DNA from 3 places in the Rhizobium sp. NPDC092011 genome. Region 1 is predicted to be linked to each of the others. Evidence: riboswitches for the same ligand, from Rfam matches in the RefSeq annotation. Region 1 holds a riboswitch; each other region holds the start of a gene.
The links. Region 1 has a riboswitch for thiamine pyrophosphate ahead of thiB (thiamine ABC transporter substrate binding subunit). Riboswitches for the same ligand answer to the same signal wherever they lie in the genome.

Region 1 (3,273 bases):
CCGAGGCCGCCGGCCACGAGCCAATATTCCGCGGGGACACGCTCCAGCCCGGCGAGCATCAGCCGGCAGGCGAGCGGCATGTTGAAGAAGACATGCGCCAGCAGAATGCCCGTCAGGCCATAAATGCTGACGGGTTCCGACAGGCCGAGGGCTGCGAGCGCCTGATTGAGCAATCCGCGCTGACCCCAAATGCCGAGCAGGCCGAGCGCGCCGATCAAGACAGGCAGACCCATGGGCACGGCCATCAGCCGGATCAGCCACAGCCGGCCGGGAAAGCGCGGCTGGCGGGCCAAGGCGCGGGCGATGGGCATGGCAAGTGCCACGGATAACAGCGTTGATAATGTTGCCTGCAGCAGCGTGAAGCGCAGCACGCGCAGCAGATAGGGATCGGCGAGCGTAGTGTCGCCGCCGGATTCGATACCGGCGGCAAGCAGGATCACAACGGCGATCCCGACGAAAAGTGCGATGCCAGCAAGGCTGAGCGCCCCACCGGAAATGGCGCGCCTTCTTTCGGATGCCGTGAGCATGGTCGCGATATCAGTTGCCGCTGGTGGCCGTCAGCCACTCGTCGATCCAGGCCTTGCGGTTCTTATCGACGTCAGCGGGGCTCATGAGGAAGGTCTTCGACGGCACCACGAGCTTGCCGAAAGCGTCCGGCAATGGCGTCGAGGTCGCGGAAACCGGCATCATCCAGTTGCTGGTGGGGATGATGTCCTGGAAGCCGGGAGAGATCATGAATTTCAGGAAGTCGCGAGCAAGATCCTTGTTCTGCGACGACTTGATGAGGCCGGCGACCTCGATCTGGATGTAATGTCCTTCGGAGAAGGCTGCCGCCTGATAGCGATCGGTTTTGTCCTCGATCATGTGATAGGCCGGCGATGTCGTGTAGGAGAGCACCATCGGCGCTTCGCCCTTGGTGAAGAGGTCGTAAGCCTCCGACCAGCCAGGCGTTACCGTCAGGATGCGGCCCTTGAGTTTGGCCCAGGCATCGGCTGACTTGTCGCCATAGATCGACTTTACCCAGAGCAGCAGGCCGAGGCCAGGCGTCGAGGTGCGCGGATCCTCGATGACGATCTTCTGCTTGGGGTCACCCTCGACGAGATCCTTCATGCTCTTAGGCGGATTCTTGATCGTCTGCGTGTCGTAGATGACGGCGAAATGGCCGTAATCATAAGGCACGAACACATCATCCTTGAAGTCGCCGGGAACCCTGAGGGCCGATGTGTCGACACCGCTTGCGTCGAACAGGCCGGTATCCTTGGCTTCGTCGACGAGATTGGTATCGAGGCCGAGGACGACATCGGCCTTGGTGCCGGCGCCTTCGAGTTTGAGCCGGGACAGGAGAGCCACACCATCGGTGACACTGACGTAATTGACCGTGCAGCCGCAGGTCTTTTCGAAGGCGGCTTTCACCTTCGGGCCGGGACCCCACTCGGAGGTGAAGCTCTCATAGGTGTAGATGGTCAGCGTCTTGTCGGCGGCAGCGGCAGGCTGGGCGGCGAAAAACGTCGTTCCGGCGGCGAGTGCCAGGCCGGTGATGAATGACATTAGCGAACGGTCGTGCATGACAGCGCCTCCTCTTTGGTTTCGTCTGGAAGGGGAAAAGGGCGCTATGATTTCGTCACGCGTCTAATCCCTCCGCCGGTGTTAACCGGATCAGGTTCCGCGGGTTGGCCGGTGAAAGCCTCTCAGCCAGATATCCGATAGGACATAAGGCACCCCGTTAGAGCGTCGGCAGATTTAGCCCCGTGACGAAGGGATGACAAGGGAAATGATTCGCCTGTCGATTGCAGGGCAGAAAACCAGAGCGCTTCCGCATTTCATTGAAGCGCGAAAACGCTCGTTGTCTTTGTTGTGCGTTCCGGACGGAAAGCCGCTGCGCGTTTTTCCCGGAAACGCTCTACTCGGCAGCTTCCGCTACGGCCGGGCTTTCGTGCTTCTTGCTGGCGCCGGGAAGCTGCACGTTTTTCAGCGTGAGAGACGTCAGCAGACCGAGCAGGCAGATGCCGGCGGCCGTCATGAACAGCGGGCTGAAGGCACTTGCATAGGCGTTGGCGACGGCTTCGCGGGTGGCTTCCGGCAAGGCGGCCATCATCTTCGGCGTCAATTGCTCGATGTCGGCAACGCCTGAAATCGAAGTGCCGACATTCCCGAGCTTGGCGGCAATGATAGCGCCGTAGATAGAGATGGCGATCGACGCGCCGCCCATGCGCGATAGTGTCACGGCACCGGTGGCGGCGCCGACGTCGCGACTGCCGGCAGCATTCTGCACGCCGATGACAGGCACTTGCTGGGCAAGGCCGATGCCGATGCCGTGCAACAGCATCAGGGCGCCGAGGATTGCGATGGACGTTCCGGCATGAACGAAGGCGAGCGAGGCAAAGGCGATCGTGCTGCAGGTGGCGCTGGCGATGGCAAAGGGCTTGTAGCGTCCTCTTGCCGCGATCAACCGCCCGGCGGACAGAGAGCCGCAGACGAGGCCTCCGGTCAGCAGGATGAACAGCAACCCGGTCATCGAGGGCGAAAGTCCCGTCGTGGTCTGCAGGAACAGCGCGAAGTAGTTGACCATGCCGATGGCGACGGCGCCGCTGGTGATCGAGATGATCAACAGAAGTCCGAATGTCGGGTTGCGGAAAAGCGTCATCGGCACGATGGGTTCCGGCGCGCGGCGCTCGATGAAGACCCAGGTGATGGCACAGATGACGCCGAAAGCGATGATGCCGAGACATTGCGGCGACAAGAGCGATCCGAACAGCTCGCTGCCGTCGGCCGCAAGCACGATGCTCGTTGTGGTCAAGGCAAGGACGATTGCACCGGCATAATCGATCTTCGGTCGACGGGCAGGCTTGCGGTAGGGCAGCATGAATGCGAGGCCGGTCAGTACGAGGAAGCCGATCGGCACGTTGACGAGGAAGATCGAACGCCAGCCGAACAGATCGCTCATCGTACCGCCGAGAACGGGACCGACGGCGCCGGAGGCCATCAGAACGAGGCTGGAATAGCTTTGGTAGCGGGCACGTTCGCGCGGCTCGAAGAGGTCGGCATTGACGGCGAAGATCGAGACCATGATGCCGCCGCCGCCGAAGCCCTGCAGAACGCGGGCGGCAATCAGCGTGTTCATCGACACGGCAAGGCCGCAGACGGCGGAGCCGACGGTGAAGATGGCGATCGCCGTCATCATCACATATTTGCGGCCGAAGAGATCGCCGAGCTTGCCGTAGACAGGCATGACGGCGGAAAGGGAGAGCAGATAGGCCGAGCCGATCCAGCCGA
Region 2 (3,273 bases), on a different contig from region 1:
AAAGGGTGCATCCGGTTCCATGCGTGTTCTTGGTCGGCAGCCGGTCGGCCTCGAACCAGGTGACGTTTCCGCCACTGGCCAGCACGTCGGGGCTCTCGTTCCCGTCGAGGTGACCACCCTTGACGAGCACGGCGACGGGACCGAGCTCTGAGAGCGCGAGTGCCTGGCGCGCCATATCTTCCCGGCTCGTTGCTTCGGCCTCGTGCAGCAGGGCTGCTGCCTCCGGCAGGTTCGGCGTCACGACGGTCGCAAGCGGCAGCAATCGACGGCTCAGGACATCGACGGCATCGGCCGCAAGAAGAGCCGCGCCGCCCTTGGCGATCATAACGGGATCGAGCACAACCGGAACATCGGGGTGCCGCTTCAAAATGTCGGCAACGACGGCTGCAATCGCTGCATTTGCGATCATGCCGATCTTGACGGCATCCACGCGTATTTCGGCAAAGATCGCCTCGATCTGATCGCCGACAAATGCGGGAGGCACCGGATGAACTCCGGAAACGCCCTGCGTATTCTGCGCCGTCAACGCCGTCAGGGCTGCCATTCCGTAAACGCCGAGAGCCGAGAATGTTTTGAGATCGGCCTGAATACCGGCGCCGCCGGAAGGATCGGAACCGGCGATGGACAGGACATTGCGGATCATTTGCTGGCCTCCTTGATGGCATTGGCGATGAAGATTGTCGCAGCCTTCGGATCAGGCTGACCGCAGATGGCCGAAACCATCGCGACTCCTTCCGCGCCTGCCGTCAGCGCCTCGGCAACGTGCTTGGCTTTCAGGCCACCGATAGCGACCGTCGGAACCGGGCAAAGCTTGATGATCCGGGCAAGACCGTCAAAGCCGATCGGCTGCTTGTGATCCGGCTTGGTCGGTGTCGCAAAGACCGGGCCTATGCCGGCATAGTCGACGATTTCGGCGTCGATCGCCGAGGCGAGAGCCTCGGTCTCTACAGAAAGGCCGAGGATCATGTCGGGGCCGATCATGCGGCGGGCGTCTTGGGCGTTCAGATCTTCCTGCCCGATATGCAGGCCATCCGCGCCAATTGCGATGGCTGCCTCGACATCATCATTGATAATGAGGCGCGCGCCGCTTCCGGCGAGCACCTGTTTGAGGGCGATTCCCGTCTCGATCATGGTCGTGGTCGAGGCGTGTTTGTCGCGCAGCTGGACGATCGTTGCGCCGCCGGCAACGGCAGCGCGCGCGGTTTCGATCATGCCGATGTCAGCGCAGAGCACAGGATCGAGAACGAGATAAAGGGAGAGGTCGAAATTTTTCATGCTGCGACGATCCTCGCTTTGGCAGTCAGCGTCTCCGCGTCAAGGGCGGCCAGCGCGTCGAGAAAGCGCCAGGAGAAGGAGCCAGGACCATCGGCTGCCGCTCCGGCCTGTTCTCCCGCAACGCCAAAGACAGCGAGGGCGGCGACCGTCGCGTCGAACGGGTTGTCGGGTGCGGTTGCGGCGAAAGCTCCGACAAGGCAGGTCAACGAGCAGCCGAGTGCGGTAATCCGGGGCATCAGCGGCGACCCGCCTTCTATGCGTTGCGCCTTGTGGCCATCGGTCACGAAGTCGGTCGCACCGGTCACTGCGACCACGCATCCATGCCGGCTGGCGAGCTGTCTCGCCGAATCCTCTGCCATGTCGACAGGATCGCGGCTGTCGACGCCCTGACCGCGGCTATTGCCACCGGTAAGGGCTATGATTTCAGAGGCGTTGCCACGGATGATCGTCGGCCGCAACTCAAGCAATTGCGTGACTGCCCCACGGCGGAATCCGGTTGCATAATGCGCCACCGGATCGAGAACCCAGGGCTTACCTGCCTGATTTGCCGAACGTGCAGCCGCAAGCATGCCCGCGAGCCAGCCGGCCGAGAGCGTACCGATGTTGACCGTGAGCGCTCCGGAGATGGTGGCGAACTCGCCGGCTTCTTCTTCGGCATGGACCATGGCGGGTGAGGCGCCGGCGGCAAGCATCACGTTGGCGGCGATATTCATTGCCACGAAATTGGTGATGCATTGTACCAGCGGCGGGCTCCGGCGCATGGTGTCGAGCAGAGCTCCGAGATTGATTTGGTCTTGCATATCGCCCCTTTTCAGGCGGGCGAGGCGCATAGGGGCACGAGCATGTTGCAAAGCCCCGAGCGACTCCCTCCGCCAGCATGATCTGGTTCAGGTTCAAAGGGTACTTCTCAGCCCGCCATACGGTGGACGCCCCTGTCTCTCAATCCTTCCCTTGTCGCAGACAATGGCTGCCCTGTCATCAGCAAATCGCGAGGGCCGGCGCCGATCACCCGGAACGAGGTGGCTGATTGTCTGAATGATCCATGCATCTGGCGCATGGGTGCAGTGACGCCTTGGCTCTGCAAAAAGCGAGGGGCTTAAGCTATATATTTCTCATCGAAGCGAACGAAGCGCCAAGCACGGCAGCTCAGCTTCGAATGCCCAAGGAAAGGGGATCATCATGAACGTAGCACGCTCTTTCAACAACTGGCGCAAGTACCGTCAGACGGTCGCTGAACTGGGCCGTATGACCACGCGCGAACTGCACGATCTCGGCATCGAGCGCGGCGAAATCCGCAATGTCGCCCGCGCAGCCATCGCTGGCTGATAGCAGCCACGGCTAAGTGATCAGCTCTATTCTTCAGGCGCCTGCTTTCTCCCGAGCAGGCGCTTTTGTTTTGTCTGCGTGACGGTCTCGACCTAGCTCGTTGCTAAAATATGCTTCAGTCGAGCGTGCCGGTTTTCGCATAACGCATAGCTGTCGTGCAAAGAAATGCCTATCCACTGAGCAAAAGACTGCTATGTTCAGGTCATCGAAGTGACGCACCTCCTCCCGCATCCTTCGCTTTGCAGACGCCCACTCCTCCTCCCAGGGTCGTCTGCTCGAACAGCGCCATTCCTCCTCCCGAGCGCTGTTCAACTATTGCCGAAAGCCTGCCGCACCTCCTCCCGCGGCAGGCTTTTTTCGTTTCAGCCAAGAGCTTTGGAAAAGCAGTGCGGTGGCTCTCGTAAAAATGAACGGGCGTCCCTATGTGCGACGAGCGTAGCGCGCTACATCGAAGATCGCTCCCAAATCTGATTCACCCCAAAAGGAGGATGCCTATGACCGGTTCTGCCGAATACACGCCGCCGAAGATCTGGACCTGGAACAAAGCCAATGGCGGCCAGTTCGCCAACATCAACCGCCCGATCGCCGGACCGACTCATGAGAAGGAACTGCCCGTCGGTCGTCATCCCCTTCAGCTTTATTCGCTGGGCACGCCGAATGGCGTCAAGGTCA
Region 3 (3,273 bases), on a different contig from region 1:
TTCGGGCCGCACATCGAGCAGAAATGCGCAACCTTGTGCGCTTCCTTCGGCAAGGTCTCGTCGTGGAAGCTGCGGGCGGTATCGGGGTCGAGCGACAGGTTGAACTGATCTTCCCAACGAAACTCAAAACGGGCGCGCGATAGCGCATCGTCCCGCACCTGTGCCGCCGGATGACCCTTGGCGAGGTCGGCCGCATGGGCGGCAATCTTATAGGTGATGACGCCGGTCTTGACGTCGTTGCGGTCAGGCAGGCCGAGATGCTCCTTCGGCGTGACGTAGCAGAGCATGGCCGTGCCGAACCAGCCGATCATTGCCGCGCCGATGCCCGAGGTGATGTGGTCATAGCCCGGTGCGATATCCGTCGTTAGCGGTCCGAGCGTATAGAAGGGCGCCTCGCCGCAGACAGCGAGCTGCTTGTCCATGTTTGCTTTGATCTTATGCATCGGGACATGGCCCGGGCCTTCGATCATCACCTGACAATCCTTTGCCCAGGCGATCTTCGTCAGCTCGCCCAGCGTTTCCAGCTCGGCGAATTGCGCCGCGTCGTTGGCATCGGCGATCGAACCGGGGCGCAGGCCGTCGCCGAGCGAGAAGGAGACGTCATAGGCGCGGCAGATGTCGCAGATTTCGGCGAAATGTTCGTAGAGAAAGCTCTCGCGATGATGATGGAGACACCACTTGGCCATGATCGAGCCGCCGCGCGAGACGATGCCGGTGACGCGATTGACGGTCAGCGGAATGTAATGCAGGCGCACGCCGGCATGGATCGTAAAGTAATCGACGCCCTGTTCGGCCTGTTCGATCAGCGTATCGCGATAGATCTCCCAGGTGAGGTCCTCGGCGATGCCGCCAACCTTTTCCAACGCCTGATAGAGCGGTACCGTGCCGATCGGGAGCGGCGAATTGCGGATAATCCACTCGCGGATATTGTGGATGTTGCGCCCGGTCGATAGATCCATCACGGTATCCGCACCCCATCGGGCAGCCCAGACCATCTTTTCGACTTCCTCCGCCATCGAGGAGGTGACGGCCGAATTGCCGATATTGGCGTTGATCTTCACCAGGAAATTCCGGCCGATGATCATCGGCTCGCTTTCGGGGTGGTTGATGTTGGCCGGGATGATCGCCCGGCCGGCGGCGACTTCCTGGCGGACGAATTCCGCCGTCACGTGGTCGGGAATATGGGCGCCGAAGCTTTCGCCATCGCGAATCATGGCCTCGGCGCTGGCCTTGCGACCGAGATTCTCGCGGATGGCGATGAATTCCATTTCCGGCGTGATGATGCCGGCTCGCGCATAGGCAAGCTGGGTGACGGCCTTGCCGTCCTTGGCCCGCAAAGCTTGGCGCTGCCCGGGAAATTCCGGTGTCAACCTGTCGGCGCTGACGAAGCCGTTGTCTTCAGGGCGGATATGGCGGCCCTCGTAGGCCTCGACATCACCTCGAGCGAGCACCCAGTCTCGGCGCAGCTGAGGCAGGCCCTGTTCGATGCGGATGTCTTCGCCTGCGATCGTGTAAGGGCCGGACGAATCGTAGACGATGACAGGCGGTTCGCCCGCTGTCGGATGGACGCTGATTTCGCGCATCGGCACACGGATATCGCTGTGGATGTCGCCGGGGATGTAGATCTTCCGCGATGCCGGCAAGGGGCCGGTGGTAACGGTCGGGGTGATGTTTTTTGCGGCAATGGTCATGGTTTGAGGCTCCAAGTTGCAGTTGGAGACCCAGTCATCAGCCGGAATGATGGAAAGACGCCGGCCGTGGAATCCACGCGGGAATCCGAAGCCTTCGAGCGCTTGCACCGTCCCTACGCCAGTATGAACTGGATCAGGTTCAACGGGTCACTGCGCCACAATCGACAAAGTCGTATTGTCCAGCAGTATCTCAGCCCCTTGCCGGGACCCCCCTGGTGAATGTCGAAAGGCTAAGCCTTCTCTTCGGCTGCTGTCAACCCTGCAAGGATGGTCCCGTTTGTCTCCGCCCGAAAAGACAGCGTCTCGGCAATAAAGCTGTTGAAGTCGTTTGAGAGGGGAAACGCCGCCGGAAGCGTTGTTTGATCGAGGCTGTATGCGATCGTTTGGCCGATATGCGAATTGCCCATGGTCGCAACTCTCCAATGTCCGTCCAAATAGTTCCACCACAGATGGTGGATTGTCGCGCCTCGTTACTAGCTTCGATCGCCATCCGGGCTTACCGAGATTTATCGAGCAATCGCTTTTCGCGCTGCGGCAACGTATTCGGCGCGTTTTTTCCATCTGCCGGAGGAGCTGTCGGTGCGGCGCAGGCGTCAGTTGCATTTAGGCAACAGCTTCCAAGACTAATAGCCAGTCGAGTTTCACATAATTGACAAACATACGGACTGTTTGTAACTCAGAAGCAGGACACAAGCTGTCTTACGGGCGAGTGATCGTCCGGATCGGTAGAGGCATTTCAACGCCTTTGCCGCGGGGTCAAGTATGGAGGTTAGAGGGGACTCAAGCCAACATTATGTGTGTATCTGCCGGGCTGCCTGTCGCGTTTCGACCGAACCGAATTTGAGGTGGTATTGCAGCTTTGCACTCGCGGTAAGTTAGAAATGCATATTAAAACCAGGAGTTTATAATGAACATCAAGAGCCTTCTTCTCGGCTCCGCTGCTGCGCTGGCAGCAGTATCCGGTGCCCATGCAGCCGACGCTATCGTTGCCGCTGAGCCCGAGCCGCTGGAATACGTTCGCATCTGCGACGCATATGGTGCTGGCTACTTCTTCATCCCGGGCACGGAAACCTGCCTCAAGATCGGCGGCCGCGTCCGTTCTGAAGGTCAGTGGTTCGACGCTTACAACCCGAACAGCAAGAACGGCACGCTCTGGCACACTCGTGCGGAACTCAGTGTCGACACTGCAACGGACACGGAATACGGCCCGCTGAAGACCAACACGGTCATCCGTTGGGATTGGAATGACGGCAACTCCACCGCTACGAAGCTGCTGTTCGCCAACATCAGCCTCGGTGGTTTCCTCGTCGGTAAGGCTGACTCGCAGTACAACTCGTACATCGGTTACGCTGGCGACGTCATCAACGACGACGTGATCTATGACGGCCCGTACGAGCTGAACCAGTTGACGTACAACTACGATGCAGGCAACGGCTTCACGGCTATGGTCTCGCTCGAAGACTCGAACTCCAGCGGCTCGGGCGCCTCTTACGGTTCCAGCTGGTGGACGGACGACAAGTCCAACCATTACGCTCCTGACGTTGTTGCCGGTGCTGGCTTCAAGTCCGGCGCATGGGGCTTC

Region 2: linked by a shared signal. The riboswitch ahead of thiM (hydroxyethylthiazole kinase) and the one ahead of thiB (thiamine ABC transporter substrate binding subunit) in region 1 are both predicted to bind thiamine pyrophosphate.
Region 3: linked by a shared signal. The riboswitch ahead of thiC (phosphomethylpyrimidine synthase ThiC) and the one ahead of thiB (thiamine ABC transporter substrate binding subunit) in region 1 are both predicted to bind thiamine pyrophosphate.

What each region holds. Positions count from the first base shown of each region.
Region 1 covers NZ_JBIVSO010000004.1:393,485-396,757, reverse strand. Annotated here, with positions in the region: gene thiP (thiamine/thiamine pyrophosphate ABC transporter permease ThiP) at 1-527, opposite strand, end outside; gene thiB (thiamine ABC transporter substrate binding subunit) at 538-1,566, opposite strand; TPP riboswitch at 1,617-1,733, opposite strand; gene ACIQJ2_RS20145 (MDR family MFS transporter) at 1,901-3,273, opposite strand, start outside.
Region 2 covers NZ_JBIVSO010000001.1:1,546,057-1,549,329, forward strand. Annotated here, with positions in the region: gene thiD (bifunctional hydroxymethylpyrimidine kinase/phosphomethylpyrimidine kinase) at 1-643, opposite strand, end outside; gene thiE (thiamine phosphate synthase) at 640-1,275, opposite strand; gene thiM (hydroxyethylthiazole kinase) at 1,272-2,075, opposite strand; TPP riboswitch at 2,123-2,219, opposite strand; gene ACIQJ2_RS07080 (DUF1127 domain-containing protein) at 2,455-2,601, shown strand; gene yghU (glutathione-dependent disulfide-bond oxidoreductase) at 3,096-3,273, shown strand, end outside.
Region 3 covers NZ_JBIVSO010000011.1:84,588-87,860, reverse strand. Annotated here, with positions in the region: gene thiC (phosphomethylpyrimidine synthase ThiC) at 1-1,691, opposite strand, end outside; TPP riboswitch at 1,784-1,915, opposite strand; gene ACIQJ2_RS29910 (porin) at 2,599-3,273, shown strand, end outside.